DNA from 3 places in the Anaerosalibacter massiliensis genome. Region 3 is predicted to be linked to each of the others. Evidence: riboswitches for the same ligand, from Rfam matches in the RefSeq annotation. Region 3 holds a riboswitch; each other region holds the start of a gene.
The links. A riboswitch is a leader RNA that binds a small molecule or an ion and turns the genes downstream of it on or off. The one in region 3 is predicted to bind S-adenosylmethionine.
Positions count from the first base shown of each region.

Region 1: another riboswitch for S-adenosylmethionine. It lies ahead of NSA23_RS09875 (O-acetylhomoserine aminocarboxypropyltransferase/cysteine synthase family protein); the one in region 3 lies ahead of metK (methionine adenosyltransferase).
Region 2: another riboswitch for S-adenosylmethionine. It lies ahead of NSA23_RS14065 (methionine ABC transporter ATP-binding protein); the one in region 3 lies ahead of metK (methionine adenosyltransferase).

Region 1 is NZ_JANJZL010000006.1:21,648-27,548, reverse strand. Features, by position in the region: gene NSA23_RS09890 (glycoside hydrolase family 1 protein) at 1-1,289, shown strand, start outside; gene NSA23_RS09885 (ROK family protein) at 1,303-2,208, shown strand; gene NSA23_RS09880 (phospho-sugar glycosidase domain-containing protein) at 2,214-2,315, shown strand; SAM riboswitch class I at 2,466-2,559, shown strand; SAM riboswitch class I at 2,619-2,722, shown strand; gene NSA23_RS09875 (O-acetylhomoserine aminocarboxypropyltransferase/cysteine synthase family protein) at 2,807-4,084, shown strand; gene NSA23_RS09870 (homoserine O-succinyltransferase) at 4,098-4,934, shown strand; gene NSA23_RS09865 (homoserine dehydrogenase) at 4,945-5,901, shown strand, end outside.
Region 2 is NZ_JANJZL010000013.1:50,142-56,042, forward strand. Features, by position in the region: gene NSA23_RS14055 (MetQ/NlpA family ABC transporter substrate-binding protein) at 1-650, opposite strand, end outside; partial or broken gene NSA23_RS14060 (methionine ABC transporter permease) at 664-1,229, opposite strand; gene NSA23_RS14065 (methionine ABC transporter ATP-binding protein) at 1,230-2,234, opposite strand; SAM riboswitch class I at 2,353-2,451, opposite strand; gene NSA23_RS14070 (YkuS family protein) at 2,549-2,821, opposite strand; gene NSA23_RS14075 (hypothetical protein) at 2,924-3,163, shown strand; gene NSA23_RS14080 (spore coat protein) at 3,180-3,443, shown strand; gene pyrB (aspartate carbamoyltransferase) at 3,679-4,602, shown strand; gene NSA23_RS14090 (aspartate carbamoyltransferase regulatory subunit) at 4,602-5,033, shown strand; gene NSA23_RS14095 (dihydroorotase) at 5,036-5,901, shown strand, end outside.
Region 3 is NZ_JANJZL010000008.1:45,798-51,698, forward strand. Features, by position in the region: gene NSA23_RS11415 (tRNA lysidine(34) synthetase) at 1-444, opposite strand, end outside; tRNA gene NSA23_RS11420 (tRNA-Pro) at 1,176-1,252, opposite strand; gene NSA23_RS11425 (COG2426 family protein) at 1,459-1,932, shown strand; SAM riboswitch class I at 1,992-2,106, shown strand; gene metK (methionine adenosyltransferase) at 2,196-3,383, shown strand; gene NSA23_RS11435 (sigma-70 family RNA polymerase sigma factor) at 3,577-4,140, shown strand; gene NSA23_RS11440 (DUF1659 domain-containing protein) at 4,195-4,416, shown strand; gene NSA23_RS11445 (DUF2922 domain-containing protein) at 4,448-4,666, shown strand; gene NSA23_RS11450 (YvrJ family protein) at 4,727-4,870, shown strand; gene NSA23_RS11455 (hypothetical protein) at 4,930-5,508, shown strand.

The DNA.
Region 1 (5,901 bases), on a different contig from region 3:
TATGGGATTATTGGTATGGAAAAGATAGGACAGCCTTTTTTAATGGAATAGGACCTGAAAAAGCATCTAATTTTTATGAAATGTATAAAGAAGATATAGCTAATATGAAAGCTATAAATTTAAATTCCTATAGAACTTCTATATCTTGGGCTAGATTGTTGCCAGATGGTAGAAATATAAATCCTAAGGCAGTAGAATTTTATAATAATTTAATAGATGAGATGATAGATAATGATATAGAACCTATTATAAATCTTTTCCATTTTGATATGCCTATGCTAATGCAAAATAAAGGTGGATGGGAAAGTAGAGAAGTTGTAGAAAGCTTTGCTCTCTATGGAAAAAAAGCTTTTGAGATTTTTGGAGATAGGGTCAAGAAGTGGATAACATTTAATGAACCTATAGTGCCAGTGGAAGCCGGATACCTTTATAAAATGCATTATCCTTTAGTAACCGATATGAAAAGGGCAGTTCAAGTTGGATACAATACTATGTTATCTAGTGCAAGGGTTATAGAGGAGTTTAGAAAACTTAAATTAGATGGAAAGATAGGGATAGTATTGAATTTAACACCCTCATATCCAAGAAGTAACGATAAGGAAGATTTAAAATCGGCTAATCTAGTAGACCTCATGTTCAACAGAAGTTTTCTAGATCCATCAGTTTTAGGAGAATATCCAAGTGAACTTATAGAATTTTTAAAAGAAAATGATTTAACTCCAGAGTGGAAAGAGAAAGATTTAAGAATAATAAAGAAAAACACAGTAGATTTCTTAGGAGTAAACTACTATCAGCCAAGAAGAATACAAAAACGAGAAACACCTAAAGATACAGAAAGTTTAATGCCTGAAGATTTTTTTGAATATTACATATGGCCAGAAAGAAGAATGAATGTATATAGAGGCTGGGAAATATATGAAAAGGGATTATATGATATAGGCATAAATATAAAAGATAATTATAAAAATATTCCTTGGTTTGTATCAGAAAATGGAATGGGAGTAGAAAATGAAGAAAGGTTTATAGATGAAAATGGAATGGTTCAAGATGATTATAGAATAGATTTTATAAAGGAACATTTAAAATGGCTTCATAAAAGTATAGAAGAAGGTTCAAATTGTTTTGGATATCATCTATGGACATTTATGGATAATTGGTCATGGTGCAATGCTTATAAAAATAGATATGGCTTATATAGAGTTGACTTAGAAAATAATTTCAAACGAAGCCTAAAGAAAAGTGGACTTTGGATAAAAGAAGTAGCAAAAAATAATGGATTTGATGATTAGAAAGGAATAAAAAATGGATAAAAAAATCATAACTTTTGACATTGGTGGAACTAACATCAAATACGGTATGGCAGATAAAAAAGGAAATATTTGTTATAAGGGAAAATACCCTACACCAAAAAAACTAGATGATTTTTTAAATAGTATAAAAAAAGTAGTAGATAGTTTAAAAATAAAAATAGATGAGAGTAAAATAGATGGTATAGCTATGAGTGTTCCCGGTGCTGTAAATAATAATACGGGGATTATAGAAGGGGCTAGCGCAGTACCTTATATTCATCATTGTAATATGAGAGAGTTAATTACTAAGACAACTGGATTTAAAGTATCATTTGAAAATGATGCAAACTGTGCAGCTTTAGCAGAAGTATGGAAAGGCTCTGGAAAAGATGTTAATGATGCCCTATTTGTAATATGTGGTACTGGAATAGGCGGTTCAATAATAAAAAATAAAAAAATTCATACTGGGAAAAACCTTTATGGTGGAGAATTTGGATACATGATAATGGATAGAGATTTTGAAACAGGAAAATTTAAAAATTGGAGTGAAACTTCTTCTACATCATCTATAGTTAGAAATGCAGCCAGACTAATGGGAATAAGTCCAAGAGATTTAAATGGAGTTAGAGTGTTTCAATTGGCGGAGGAAGGAAATAAATATTGCATAAAGGCGATAGAAACATTTTATCAAAATTTTGCAACTGGTTTATATACACTTCAATATATTTATGACCCAGAAGTTATAATAATAGGTGGTGCTATAAGCGAGAGGGAAGATTTAATAGATAAAATAAATGAGAAATTAGAATTTTTAAAAGCTCATATAGATATAACTACTATTTTGCCCACTATAAAAAAATGTGAATATGGAAATGATGCGAATTTAATAGGTGCAGTATATAATTACATTTTGAATTAAAGCCTATGCCTAATAGTGGCAAAACAAGTGTAGTAGGTAAAGTTGCAGATGAAGAAGTATATTTATTAGATAAAATTAGACCTTTGCAAAAGTTTAGATCAAAGTAGATGTGTGTCAATGGGATGTTTTGTTTGGCATATCTTAAAATTTAGATGATTAAAATAAGTCTAAAAGAGATAATATAAATTTTTGAATTTAAATATTCCTTGACATATCTTATACTTGATGTTAATATGTTTACAACAATTAAATAATATAACTTATCCAGAATTAGGGTAGAGAATTAGCTCGTTGACCCTATACCAACCTGTTATATTTTTAATAAGGTGGTTCTGCTAATGTCGATAAGATGGATGATAAAAAGAGATTAAATCCTTCCTAAGACATTAGGAAGGATTTTTTGATGGATAATCTTATCAAGAGAGGTGGAGGGACTGGCCCTATGAAGCCCGGCAACAACCAGTTTAAACTGGAAATGTGCCAATTCCTGCAGCCATTGGCTGAAAGATAAGAAGGTCTTATTTTCATTTATTTATTTAGACACTTCTTATTTATAGAAGTGTCTTTTATTTTTTAAAAATTGAAAGGAGAGATATACATGAAAAAAGATTGTAAACAAGGAACAATATGTGTTCAAGGAGGATATTCTCCAAAATCAGGAGAGCCAAGGGTGCTTCCTATTTATCAAAGTACAACATATAAGTATAAAGATCCTGATCAACTTGCAAATATATTTGATTTAAAAGAAGAAGGCCATATGTATTCAAGGATAAGCAATCCAACTGTTGCTGCCTTTGAGGAAAAGATAAGTCAACTTGAAGATGGAGTAGGAGCATTAGCCACTTCGTCAGGGCAAGCAGCTACAACTATTGGAATACTAAATATATGTGGACAAAATCAACATATCTTGGCTTTATCCACATTGTATGGTGGCACTTATACATTGTTATCCACAACTTTAAAAAAATATGGTATAGAAGTAACTTTTATTGATCCAAATATGGATGTGGAGGAAATACTAAATTATTCTAAACCAAATACTAGGGCTATATATGCAGAAACTATAGGAAATCCTGCATTGAATGTTTTAGATTTTGAAAAATATTCTAAGGTAGCAAAGACATTAGATATACCTTTTATTGTTGACAATACATTTCCCACTCCATATCTTTGTCAGCCTTTTAAACATGGAGCCAATATTATAATCCACTCAGCAACTAAGTATATAGATGGCCATGCAAATAATATAGGTGGTGTAATAATAGATGGAGGTAATTTCAATTGGGATAATGGGAAATATCCAGAGTTTACAGAACCTGATGAAAGCTATCATGGTATTAGATATTATAAAGAGTTTAAAGAAAAAGCATATATAACAAAAGCCAGAACCCAATTATTAAGAGACATAGGTTGTTCTCTAAGTCCTTTTAACAGCTTTATGTTTAATTTAGGGTTAGAAACCCTTCATTTAAGAATGGAAAAACATAGCCAAAATGCTTTAAAGTTAGCTAAATACTTAGAAAGTCATGAAAAAGTTTCTTGGGTTAATTATCCTAAATTAGAAAGTCATCCTGACTATGAATTAAGTCAAAAATATTTACCTTTAGGTGGAAGTGGTATACTTACTTTTGGAATAGAAGGAGGAAAAGCTGGAGCTAAAAAATTTATGACTAATTTAAATCTTGTTTCTTTAGTCGTCCATTTAGGTGATGTAAGGACTTCTGTACTTCATCCTGCTTCAACTACCCATAGACAACTTAGTACTAAAGAGTTGAAAAAGGCTGGAATTAAAGAAGACATGATAAGAGTATCTGTAGGAATAGAAGATATTTCAGATATAATAGAGGACTTCCATAGTGCTTTAAGTTTAATTTAAAAAGGTGATAAAAATGAGTATTTATTTAGAAAAAAATGTTTTAAATTTAGAAAAAGAGAAAAAAGTTCCCAAAATAGGGATTTTAAATTTAATGCCAAATAAAATTGAAACGGAAATACATTTTTTAAATCTTTTATCCCAAGTTTCTATAGATATTTATATATATTTTATTCGTCTTGAAAGTTATATTCCTAAAAATTGTAGTTTTAAGTATTTAAAAGATAATTATATAACTTTAAAAGATATAGAAAATGATTTTTTAGATGGATTGATAATAACAGGTGCTCCTTTAGAATTAAAAGAGTTTGAAGATGTAGAATACTGGCAAGAACTTAGTTCTATAATGGAGTTTTCTAAAAAAAATATAAAATCCACCATATATATATGTTGGGGAGCTTTAGCTGGATTTTATTATCATTATGGAATACCTAAATATAATTTGGAAGAAAAGGTATTTGGAGTCTTTCCACACAATGTTCTTAATAAAAATCATAGATTATTGAAAGGTTTTGATGATGAGTTTCTAGTTCCTCATTCTAGATATTCATTAGTGAGAGAAGAAGATATAAGAAAAGAGAAAGGTCTCGAAATATTATCAACTTCAGATGAAACAGGAATATTTTTAGTATCTGATAAAGGTTGTAATAAAATTTTTTTAACTGGTCATCTTGAATATGAATCTGAAACATTGAAAAAAGAATATGAAAGAGATACTAAATTAGGAAAACCAATAAAAATGCCTAAATATTATTCTTACAAGGATGATTTAAATACTAAATTAAAATCAAGATGGAGAGCTCATGCTACTCTATTTTATACAAATTGGATACATGAATATTTAATAAGGTAGGTGTATATAAATGATAAATATTGGACTTATGGGACTTGGTACAGTTGGTTCAGGAGTATATGAAATAATTAATAATAGGAGAAGATTTTTTGAAGATGAAATAGGGGAAAAAATAAAAATTAAAAAAGTACTAGTTAAAAATAAAAATAAAAATAGAAATATTGATATTGATGATAAATTACTAACTTTAAATCCTAAAGATATATTAGACGATCCAGAAGTTGATATAGTAATAGATGTTTTGAGTGAAAAAGAAATTGCTTATGATTATTTAAAATATGCTTTAGAAAACAAGAAACATGTTGTTACAGCCAATAAAGCAGTTGTATCTTCCAAAATGGAGGAATTATTATATTTGTCAAAGGAAAATAATAAGGCATTTCTTTTTGAAGCTAGTGTAGGTGGAGGAATACCTATAATAAATTCTTTAAAACAAGGAATAAAAGCTGATGATATATTCCAAATTCAAGGAATATTAAATGGCACAACAAATTACATACTTACAAAAATGTACGAAAAAGGTATTTGTTTTAAAGATGCATTAAAAGATGCACAAGATAAAGGATATGCTGAAGCAGATCCTACAGATGATATTAAAGGATATGATACTGGAAGAAAACTAGCTATATTATCCACTATCGCTTACAATCAACCAGTAGATTCAAAGTTTATTAATTGTCGTGGAATTGATGAAATAAGTATTGAAGATATAAATGAGTTTAGAAAATTGAAACTTGTTCCCAAACTCATTGGTAGTTCGCAAAGATCTGATAATCATATTTATGCAAGTGTGGAGCCACTATTAGTAAAGGATGAATCTTTCTTTTCTAATGTTAAAGATGCTTTCAATATCATTTCCTTAAGAGGCTATAATACTGGAGAATTACGTTTTTATGGTCAAGGAGCTGGGAAAAATCCTACAGCCAATTCTGTAGTGCTAGATGTATTGGATATAGTTAAGGGAACT
Region 2 (5,901 bases), on a different contig from region 3:
TCTTCTAAAATTAGAGCATCCTTTGTTGGAGTAAGACCTGCTTCAATAGCATAGTTTCCATTTATTACAGCACCATCAATATCTTTTAGTACTCTTGGCAATTGAGCAGCTTCCATTGGTTTAAATGAAATATTTTTAGGATTTTCTTCTATATCTTTTTCTGTAGCTGCAAGGCCAGAATCTTTATTTAATTTAATTAAACCATTTTTTTCAAGAAGTAAAAGAGCTCGTCCTCCATTTGTAGGATCATTTGGTATAGCAATAGTACTACCTTCTTTAAGTTCATCAATAGATTTGTAACTTGATGAATATAATCCTAAAGGTTCTACATGAATTTTTCCTAGAGATGCAATATCAATATTTCTTTCTTTTTTAAAATCATTCATATAAGGTTCATGTTGGAAGAAATTAGCGTCAATTTCTTTGTCAGCTAAAGCTAAGTTTGGTTTCACATAATCTATAAATTCTATTATCTCCAAATTTATTCCTTCACTTTTTAAATCATCTTTAATATTTTCCACAATTTCTTTATGTGGTACAGGAGATACTCCTATTTTTATAGTGTTTTCTTCTTTATTACTTTTTCCACATCCAGTAAGTATTGAAAAACTAAGAATTAAAATTAGAAATAATAATATATTCTTTTTCAAAATAACTCCTCCTTTATTTTTTGTCTATAGATATAGCTAATTTATTTCCAAGTATCTGTATTCCTTGTACTAAAATTATAATAATTATTACAGAAGTTATCATAATATTTGTTTCAAACCTGTATAATCCATATCTTATAGCTAGATCTCCTAATCCTCCTCCACCTATTGCACCAGCCATAGCTGAATAACCAATTAGATTAATAATAGTTAAAGTAACTCCCATAATTAAAGAAGGCATAGCCTCTGGAATAAGTACTTTAAAAACTATCTGAGGTACTGTAGCTCCCATAGATAAACTAGCTTCAATTATTCCACCATCAACTTCTTTTAAGGCAGTTTCAATGACTCTAGCTACAAAAGGAGCAGCAGCAATTGAAAGAGGTACTATAGTGGCAGTAGTACCGATAGTACTCCCTACTATTAGCTTAGAAAGTGGAAATACTAATATCATTAAAATAATAAATGGAAAAGATCTAATAATATTCCTAATGGAAAACCTATAGTTAGAGAAAAAATAGTAGAGAAAAATACCATGTATAATGTTTCAAGTAAAGATGGAATTAAAAGCTCTAACATCTAAATCACCTCCAGTTTTATATCTTCATCTTTTAGCCAGTCTATAGCCTTTTCAATTTCTTCAGATTTACCTGATATTTCTAATATTAAATTTCCTATACTTGTACTCATTAGTTCATTTATATTTCCTGAAAGGATATTTACATCTATATCAAAATATTTCACCATTTTAGAAACTATAGGTTTTTTAGAATTTTCTCCTAAGAAACTAAGTCTTAAAATTTTGCTCCCAGGTTTTCTTTCATAGTCTATTTCTTCTTCAGTATTTAATTTTAAATTAGAAATAAATTCAGTGGCAGTTTTAGTTTTAGGATTAGTAAAAATTTCTTCTACTGTACTAAGTTCAATTATCCTTCCATCTTCTATAATAGCTACTCTATCGCAGATATCTTTTATAACTTCCATCTGGTGAGTTATAAGTACAATAGTAAGTCCAAATTCTTTTCTAATTTTATCTAATAAATCTAATATAGATTTAGTTGTTTTGGGATCAAGGGCAGATGTTCCTTCATCACTAAGAAGTATTTTAGGATTGTTGGCTAAAGATCGTGCAATAGCTACCCTTTGTTTTTGTCCTCCACTTAGTTGAGAAGGATAAGCAAGTTTTTTATCTTCTAGCTCAACATATTTTAGAAGAGTATTAACTCTTTTATCTATTTCTTCTTTACTTAATCCTTTTAGCTCTAAAGGGAAAGCAATATTCTTATAAACATTTTTTGAAGATAAAAGATTAAAATGTTGAAAGATCATTCCTATTTCTTTTCTTGTTTCTCTTAAGCTTGTATTATCAATATTAGTTATTTCACTTCCATCAATAAAAATCTTTCCATTACTAGGTTCTTCAAGCCTATTTAAACACCTAATTAAGGTAGATTTTCCTGCACCACTTAAACCAATTATTCCAAATATTTCTCCTTTTTTTATTTGAAGATTAATATCCTTTAAAGCATATATTTCTTCATTATTATTTTTATATATTTTAGATAGATTTTCTACTTTTATCAATGAGACCCACTCCTTTAAGCAATTAACGCATTAAATCATATTATATATGAAAAACCTCTTTCCACAGGTTTTTTTAAAAATAAAAAAACCTCTTTAAGAAGAAAGAGGTTAAAATCCTCTCTCATCTTTCGGTTACACCGTAGGAATTAGCACCTTGCAAATAAATGCAGGCTGCCGGGTTTCATCGGGCCAGTCCCTCCACCACTCTAGATAAGAGTTTATCATTATTTTTATATATTGAAGTTCGGATACAACTTTAGATTACATTCTATTATTAAAATTATGTTTTGTCAAGAGAGAGTATGAATTTTATTTTACTTTAAATTATTATATTTGTTTTCTAAAAGATCATATATTTCTTCAGGAGTTTTGCCTTTAGCCTCAATTATTGGAACTTGTGGGTTTTCATAATTTGCTCCACTAGTACTTAAAACATCAATTCCAGAAACAACTATAGCACTATATTCAGGAGAATTTATTTTTTCTAAATTTTTATTTTTATAAAGTGTATAAACATCATATCCAGAGTCTTTCAAGAAATCTATATAGGGAGTTAAATTGTTTTCAACTACTACTTTTTTTTCCACTAAATCACCTCCATTAAAATTATTATTGCCACTTTTCTATTTTAATATTTAAGTCTTTTTTGCCATGAATAAATCTATAAGAATGAAGCAAAATATTAAAGGATGAAAAATAAAAAGAATAGAAAGGAGAATTTTATGGCTTTAAAAAATACCTTAAATCTAGGTAATATAAATCAACAAGAACTACAAAGTATAAGGGAGATTGCTAGTAGTCATCAAACTATGGCTACAAAATTTGATTTTTATTCTAATCAATGTCAAGATCAACAAATAAAACAAATGTTTAAACAATCAAGTCAAGACGCTAAAACTACTGCTACAAATTTAATAAATTCATTATAAAAATAGGAGGTATATTATGCAAGAAAAAGAAATGGTAGATGATATATTATCTGGTACTAAGGCCAGTATAGATTATTATTCTAGAGCCATAACAGAATGTGCTAATCAACAACTTAGAAGCACATTACAACAATTGAGAAATGAAGCAGAACAATTCCAATATCAATTATTTCAAATAGCAGAACAAAAAGGTTATTATAAACCAGCACCAACAGCTGATCAGCAATCTATTCAAGAAGTTAAAAGTGGACTAAGTGGCGGTTCTACAGGAATGGAATAAAGTAAAAGGACTCCAGATGGAGTCCTTTTAAATTTCTATAGCCTATTGACAAATATCTTTAACTATGATATTGTAAATAAAAATAATAGGGCCTTTAAACTGATACTGTGAGATCAGAAAGGGAAGCATAAAAAATAGCCTCGCTACATCTATGCCTTCCTTTAGGAAGGTTTTTTTATGCTCTGGTCCTTTTCTTTTAAATTAGTCCTGAGAGACTAAAAAAGGAGGTAATAAAATGTTAAAAGGTAGACATTTAATTGGTTCAGAAGATTTTACTAAAAGTGAATTAGAAGAAATATTTATTTTAGCAGATGAAATAATATCAAATCAAGATAGTTTTATAGATTCTTGTCATGGAAAAATACTGGGAACCCTTTTCTACGAGCCTAGTACTAGAACTAGATTGAGTTTTGAATCTGCTATGTTAAGACTTGGAGGTAATGTAATAGGTTTTTCAGAAGCTGCTTCAAGCTCTGTAAAAAAAGGTGAAAGCATTCCAGATACAGTGAGAACTATAGGCTCATATGCAGATATTATAGCTATGAGACATCCAAAAGAAGGTGCCCCTAAATTAGCTTCATTTTATTCACCTATTCCTATTATAAATGCAGGAGATGGAGGACATCAGCATCCAACTCAAACACTTGCGGATCTTTTAACTATAAGAAATACAAAAGGCAAATTTTCAAATTTAACCATTGGACTTTGTGGAGATTTAAAATTTGGAAGAACTGTCCATTCACTTATAAAAGCCCTTTCAAAATATGAAAATAATTCATTTGTGTTGATTTCACCTCAGGAATTAAAAATACCCAATTATATAAAAACTGAAGTATTAGATAAAAATAATATAAAATATATGGAAGTTGAACGATTAGAGGACATTATATCTAGTCTAGATATACTATATATGACTAGAGTTCAAAAAGAACGTTTCTTTAATGAGGCAGATTATATAAGACTTAAAGATAGTTATATTTTAGATTCTAAAAAAATGAATATGGGAAGAAAAGATTTAACAGTATTGCATCCATTGCCAAGAGTTAATGAAATTAGTTATGAAGTAGATAACGATCCTAGAGCTTGTTATTTTAAGCAAGTTAAATTTGGTATGTACGTGAGAATGGCCTTAATATTAAAACTTTTAGGGGTGATGTAATGCTTTATATAGATAGTATTGTAAATGGCATTGTGATTGATCATATAAAGGTAGGATATGGTTTTAAAATATTTAATTATTTAGGATTAAACAATGCAGATTGTAGAGTAGCACTTATTATGAATTCTCCTAGTAAAAAGCATGGGAAAAAAGATATGATAAAAATCGAAAATGTCATGGATTTAGATTTAACTATGTTAGGTTTTATAGTTCCTAATATAACAGTAAATATTATTGAAAATGAAAAAATAAAAGAAAAGATTAGTCTTTCCCTACCAGACAGAATAGAAGGAGTAATAAAATGTAAAAATCCTAGATGTGTAACTTCTACAGAAAGAAATATAAAGGATATATTTATTCTTACAGATGAAGACAAAGGAATATATAGATGTGAGTATTGTGATCATATTTATGATACTTGGGAGGAATAAAATTGAATTTACTCATAAAAGGAGCTAGAATTGTAGATTTTAATAAAGATTTTAAAGGTGATATTTATATTGAAAAAGGTAAGATAAAAGATTTTGGCTCAAATTTAAATTATGATTGTAAGACTATACATTGTGATAATTTAGTGGTTATGCCTTCTTTTATAGATATGCATACCCACTTTAGAGATCCAGGATTTACTTATAAGGAAGATTTAAACTCAGGGAGTAAAGCGGCGTTAAAAGGAGGATATACTTTTGTAAATCTTATGGCTAATACAAATCCTATATGTTCTAGTATGGAAGTGGTGGATTATGTACTTAAAAAATCAGAGGAATTAAATTTAATAGATATTCATCAAACTGTTTCTATAACTAAAGACTTTGATGGAAAAACTTTAGAACATATAGATAGCCTAGGAAAAGAAATTAGGTTTTTATCTGATGATGGAAAAGGTGTTCAGGAAAGTGGAGTAATGTATGAAGCATTTAAAAAAGCTAAAGAAAAAGGACTTATTATTATAGCTCATGAAGAAGATGCTAGTTTAGCTAGTATTGATAGTAGACTTTCGGAAAATATAATGACCTTTAGAGATATAGAACTTGTAAGAACAACAAAAGGAAGACTCCATTTAGCCCATGTAAGCACAAAAGAATCTATTGAAGAAATAATTAAAGGGAAAAAGGAAGGATTGAATATTACCTGTGAGGTAACTCCACATCATATATCATTATATGATAATTCTTATAAGGTGAACCCACCAATAAGAAATAAAGAAGATGTACTAGCATTAATTGAAGCCATAAAGGCTGGATATGTAGATGCAATTGGAACAGATCATGCTCCTCATAGTGCAGAAGATAAAAGAGG
Region 3 (5,901 bases):
TCTTCCTTCATATAATAAACTTAAGAAAAACGTATCTATAGCATCATCACCATGATGGCCTAATGCTAGTTTATTAAATCCTCTATCTTTTAAAGAGTTGTGAATAGCTCCTCTCCGCATATTTGCGCATAGAGAGCAGGGATTTTTTTCTTTTCTTGTATCAAATACTATATTTTTAATATTAGTTTTTTTCAAATTGAAAGGTACTCCTATACTTTCACAATAGCTTTCAATGGCCTTTGTTTCAAAGCCTTCAAAACCTAAATCAACTGTAAAAGCTTCCAATTCAAATTTCTCTGGACTAAATCTTTGATAAAGTTTCAATGCATATAAAAGAAGCATACTATCTTTTCCTCCAGATACACCAACTCCGATTTTATCACCATCATCTATCAAATTAAAATCTTCTATAGCTTTTCTCATAGGTCCCAAAATTTTTTTCATTATATCAACCTTTCTTATAGAAAGTAAGTAAAAACATATCAAAATATATTATACTATTGTAGTCCATATATTTCACTATTTATTTTTCTAAATTTGTATGCTTTTTTAGTTTATGCCAAGCCACGGATTTTGGGTTATTGGCTTTCCTTCCGAAAAAGCTTTGAAGAAAATAGGACTTAATTTTTCATAAAATTCTAACGTAAATAATGGGTTTTTGCTAAATTGATTGAAAATCAATTTCACAGGTTTTATGAAAAAATTCGTCTCTATTTTCTAATCAAAGTCTTTTTAGTCAGTTAAATCCAATAACCTAAAATTCTTAATTACGCTAATTCTTTAAACCAAAAACTCTAACTTTGAAACTTTTAGCTGTATTTTTTCAAATAATACAATCTTTAAGCAAATAGAAATAAAAAATGAGCGACTAAAAAAAGTTTTGCTATGAAATAATCCGACTCAAAAATAAAATGCGTTAAAAATTTTTCACTGTTTCAGCCAAGTGAGTTTGAAAATATTTAGCATTTTATTTTTTGGTAGGATACTATTTCATCAAAACTTTTTTTGGAGCGAATTTTTATTTGTATTTGCTGGAGCTGGTACAAGGTTAAAAGAAAGTATAAGCTAAAATAAATTGAACCGGTTATTGATAATATATAAAATAGTATATAATAAAAAATAAAATAGGGTATAAAAAAAGAAGGATTGAATTTTCAATCCTTCTTTTTTACAAATGGTCGGGGTGGAGGGATTCGAACCCCCGGCCCCATGGTCCCAAACCACGTGCGCTACCAAACTGCGCCACACCCCGTAATTCCGACGACTATTTTATTATAGGAGATTTTAGATTATAATGCAATGCATAAAAAACAGCTAAAAGTTAAAATATAGCTATATATCTATTGATATCTCGTCAAATTTAATTATATCTAACTATTTCAAACTATTTTGTTTTTTGTAAAGGAATTTATTATAATGGGTAGAATATATTAAACTAGTAGTAGTGAGGGGGATTATATGTTGGATATATTAGAAACGATAAAGGATGAAATAACTGTAATATTAGTTGCTGCCATGCCTCTTGTAGAACTTAGGGGGGCTATTCCATTAGGTATCTCCTTGGGTTTTACACCATTAGAAAGTTTTATTTTAAGTATTATAGGTAATATAATTCCTATACCTTTCCTATTGAAACTTTTAGGACCAATAATGAATTATTTAGAAAAAACTGCTCTTTTTTCTGAATTAATAAAATGGGTTAAGAAAAGAACTCTTAAAAGAAGTAGAGAAAAAATACAGAAATATAGTTTATTAGGACTTTTTATATTAGTTGCTATACCAATTCCAACTACAGGAGCTTGGACTGGATGTATAGCTGCAACATTACTTAAAATAGATTTTAATAAAGCTTTAGCTGCTATTATAGGAGGAGTAATTACTTCAGGAATTATAGTATTTAGTCTAAGTTATAAGGTTATATCAGTTTTTTAGTCAATTGACTAAAAATTTTTAGTGTGATACAATTAAATAAATGAATACAAAATCTTGATACCTTATCAAGAGTGGTGGAGGGAATGGGCCCTATGAAACCCGGCAACCTGTAACTAAGTATAAAAGCTTACGACGGTGCTAAATCCCACAGAATTAAATTCTGAAAGATGAGGTGACAGTTTGTCTGCCTTTTCCTTTGGGAAGGGCTTATTTATTTTTTAGAATAAATTAAGCTATTATGCTAAATTTAAGGAGGTACTCTTATGAAAAAGTGGTTATTTACATCAGAGTCAGTAACAGAAGGTCATCCAGATAAAGTTTGTGATCAAATTTCTGATGCCATATTAGATGCTATTTTGGCAGAAGATCCTAATGCTAGAGTAGCCTGTGAAACTTCTGTTACTACTGGACTAGTATTAGTTTCAGGGGAAATTACTACAAATTGTTATGTGGATATACCTAAAGTTGTTAGGAAAACTATAAAAGAAATAGGATATACAAGAGCAAAATTTGGTTTTGATGCTGATACTTGTGCGGTACTAACATCTATAAATGAACAATCATCGGATATAGCAATGGGAGTGGATAAAGCATTAGAACATAAGGAAAATGGCGAAGACAAATATGATGAAATAGGTGCTGGAGATCAAGGCATGATGTTTGGTTTTGCTTGTAATGAAACAGAAGAACTTATGCCTATGCCTATAGCCTTAGCTCATAAACTATCTATAAGACTTTCGAAAGTTAGAAAAGATGGTATACTTCCCTATCTAAGACCAGATGGGAAAACTCAGGTAACCATTGAATATGAAGACAATAAGCCTGTAAGGATTGAAAATATAGTTGTTTCTACTCAACATAGTAGTGATGTAGATTTAGATACTATAAGAAAAGATATTATTGAAGAGGTAATAAAGAAAATAGTTCCAAAAGATATGATAGATGATAATACTAAATACTACGTAAATCCGACTGGAAGATTTGTAATAGGTGGACCAATGGGGGATGCTGGACTTACTGGTAGAAAAATAATTGTAGATACTTATGGTGGATATGGAAGACATGGTGGAGGAGCTTTTTCAGGAAAAGATTCAACAAAAGTAGATAGATCTGCAGCTTATGCAGCTAGATATGTAGCAAAGAATATAGTAGCAGCCGGACTTGCTGACAAATGTGAAGTAGGACTTGCTTATGCTATAGGAGTAGCTAGACCATTATCTATATATGTTGAAACTTTTGGAACTGGGAAAATTAAAGATGAAAAGATTGAAGAATTAGTAAGAAAGCATTTTGATTTAAGACCTGCAGCTATTATTGATAAATTAGATTTAAGAAAGCCTATATATAAACAATTAGCAAGCTATGGTCATTTTGGAAGATGTGACCTAGACTTAACGTGGGAAAAAACTGATAAGGCAGAAGTACTTAGAAAAGAAGGTCTTGAAGTATAAGGAGTTTTTTAAAGTCTATAAGTTTTTGTAAAAGACTTATTTAAAGTACGGTATTTATATATAAAGTAATATAAAAATTGTAAAAGTAGAGTAAGTAGAATGGCTTACTCTACTTTTTTTTATTTCCTTTTTTAAGAGTAATATAGAGTTGCTAGCAATATTAGAAGGCCGGTCTTCCACTAGGAGGATATGTTTGTATAGAGAAATAGAAAGTCTTGTAACTCTAGGTAAGAAGGGAGATAGAAGTTCTAAAGAAAAATTATTATTTAAATTGAAACCTTTAATCTTAAGCTCTATAAAAAGGTATTACAATGACTACTCTCAATATGATGATTTTATACAAGAAGGGTATGAAATAATACTCAGTTGTATTAAAAATTATGATAATTCAAAGGAAACAAAGTTTTTAGGATATGTGAAATTACAACTCAAATATCATTATTTAGATAAGCATAAAGAGAAAAGTCTTTTATCTTTAAATGAAACAATAGATGATGGTGAAGAATTTATAGACTATATAAAAGACGATGGATTCGGACCTTTAGAAATTGCTATAAATAATCAGGAACGAGAAAGTTTATATAGAGGTTTATCAAGTCTTAGTAAGAGACAAAGGGAGATTTTTATAAATTACTATATTAAAGGAATGAATATGGTAGACATTAGTAAAGAATTAGATATATCTTATAGGACAGTAGTAAATACAAAAACAAAAGCAGTAGAAAAAATGAAAAAAATAATAAATAAAAATATTTAATAATAGTAAGATTGTCACCTTATTTCTATATAAGAAGTAGAAGGAGGTGATAATATGGCAGTTACAGAACTAAAGGAATCTTCCAAATTAAAATTGGAACTAGATGGAGGAATGGATGGAGATAAACCTATAGTTAAATCTAAAACTTATTCTAGGATTAAAGTAGATGCAGCTAATGAAAATGTTTATGAGGTAGGAAAATCTCTATCAGCTCTTCAATCTATGCCTTTACTAAAGGTAAAGAAGGTAGAAGAGGTAGAACTACTAGAAGAGTAATCAAAAGAAAATAATATAAGGAGGTGATTTAATGGAGAATGCTAAATTGCAAATGATATTTAAAAATGAAGAAGATAGAAGGGTAACTTTTTCAGTAGATGATCCAAAGGATGATTTAACTGGAGAGGAAGTAAGAAATACTATGGACACTATTGTAGATACAAATGTATTCTTCTCTGCAGGAGGGAATATTATATTGCCAACAGGAGCCAGAATTATTAGAACTACTATTGAAGAAATGGAAATATAATTTGTAAGTGGTGGAGATATCTCCACCACTGTTTACTTAAATTAAGGAAAGGAGGTTATCATGGAGGAAATTTATACTCAGATAGCTAATTTAGGTTTTCCAATAGTTATATCTATTTATCTTTTGGTTAGAATAGAAGGTAAATTAGACGATTTAACAGAAAGCATAAACGAGCTATCTAAAGTTATAACTAGTATAAAATAAAAAATCCTCTCTTGACTTAGAACTAGTGTTCTATTATAATAGTCGAGGGAGGGATTTTTATGAATATAGGGAAATATGTAGAAGAAGAATTGATGGCTTTCATTCCCGTATATTTAAATATGAAAGGGAATTGTACAGCTATATATACTTATAAAAGTGGAGAGATTTATATAGATAAGAGCTTGAGGAGTTTTTTAAATTGCCTAGGTAAATATTTTTTAATAGATTTAAAGGAATCAAGAAAACATTATGGCAATTTATTAAATGTAAATAATTTAGTTCCTATTCCCTTCAATAGAGAAAATATATTTATACCAATTAAAACGAGAAAACCTATATCTAGAAATGATGGAGCTTTAGGCTATATAAATATAAATTATATAGATAAAATTGAAGAAGGACTAAATGGTGTAAATATTTTTTTAAAACCTAATTATAAAATCAAAAGTCTGAATACTTTGAAAACTGTCGAAAAACATATTAATAATGGAGAAATAGTAAGAAAGTTTTATGATGAAAGAGAAAAGGGAATATATGAGACTATAGCTTTTTATGATGAATACAATAAACCTGCAACTAAAGGAGATATAGCTATTTTGCGGGAGGAATTGCTTAAGATTAAAGAAACTTTAGAATAAGACAGGTTTATATATTAATAAATTTAGTATTATTATTAAGATGCTGTTTTAGTAGACCTTCTTTTCATATAGTGCTAGTTCACGGATTTTAAGTTATTAGACTTTTCTTCCGAGAAAGCTTTGGAGAAAATAGGATTTAAATTTTACAAAACCCTACTGTAAATTATGGTTATTTCCTAAGTTGATTAAAAATTAATTTCACGGGTTTTGCGAAAAACTTTGTCTCTATTTTCTACCCAAAGGCTTTTTAAGTCAGCAGACCTAATACCTTAAAATCCTAGGGATATTTCTTTATTTCTAACTATATTTATTCTAATAGTACAATATTAAAGCAAATAGAGATAAAAGGTGAGTGACTTAAAAAAGTTTTGCTATGAAATAATCTGAATAAAA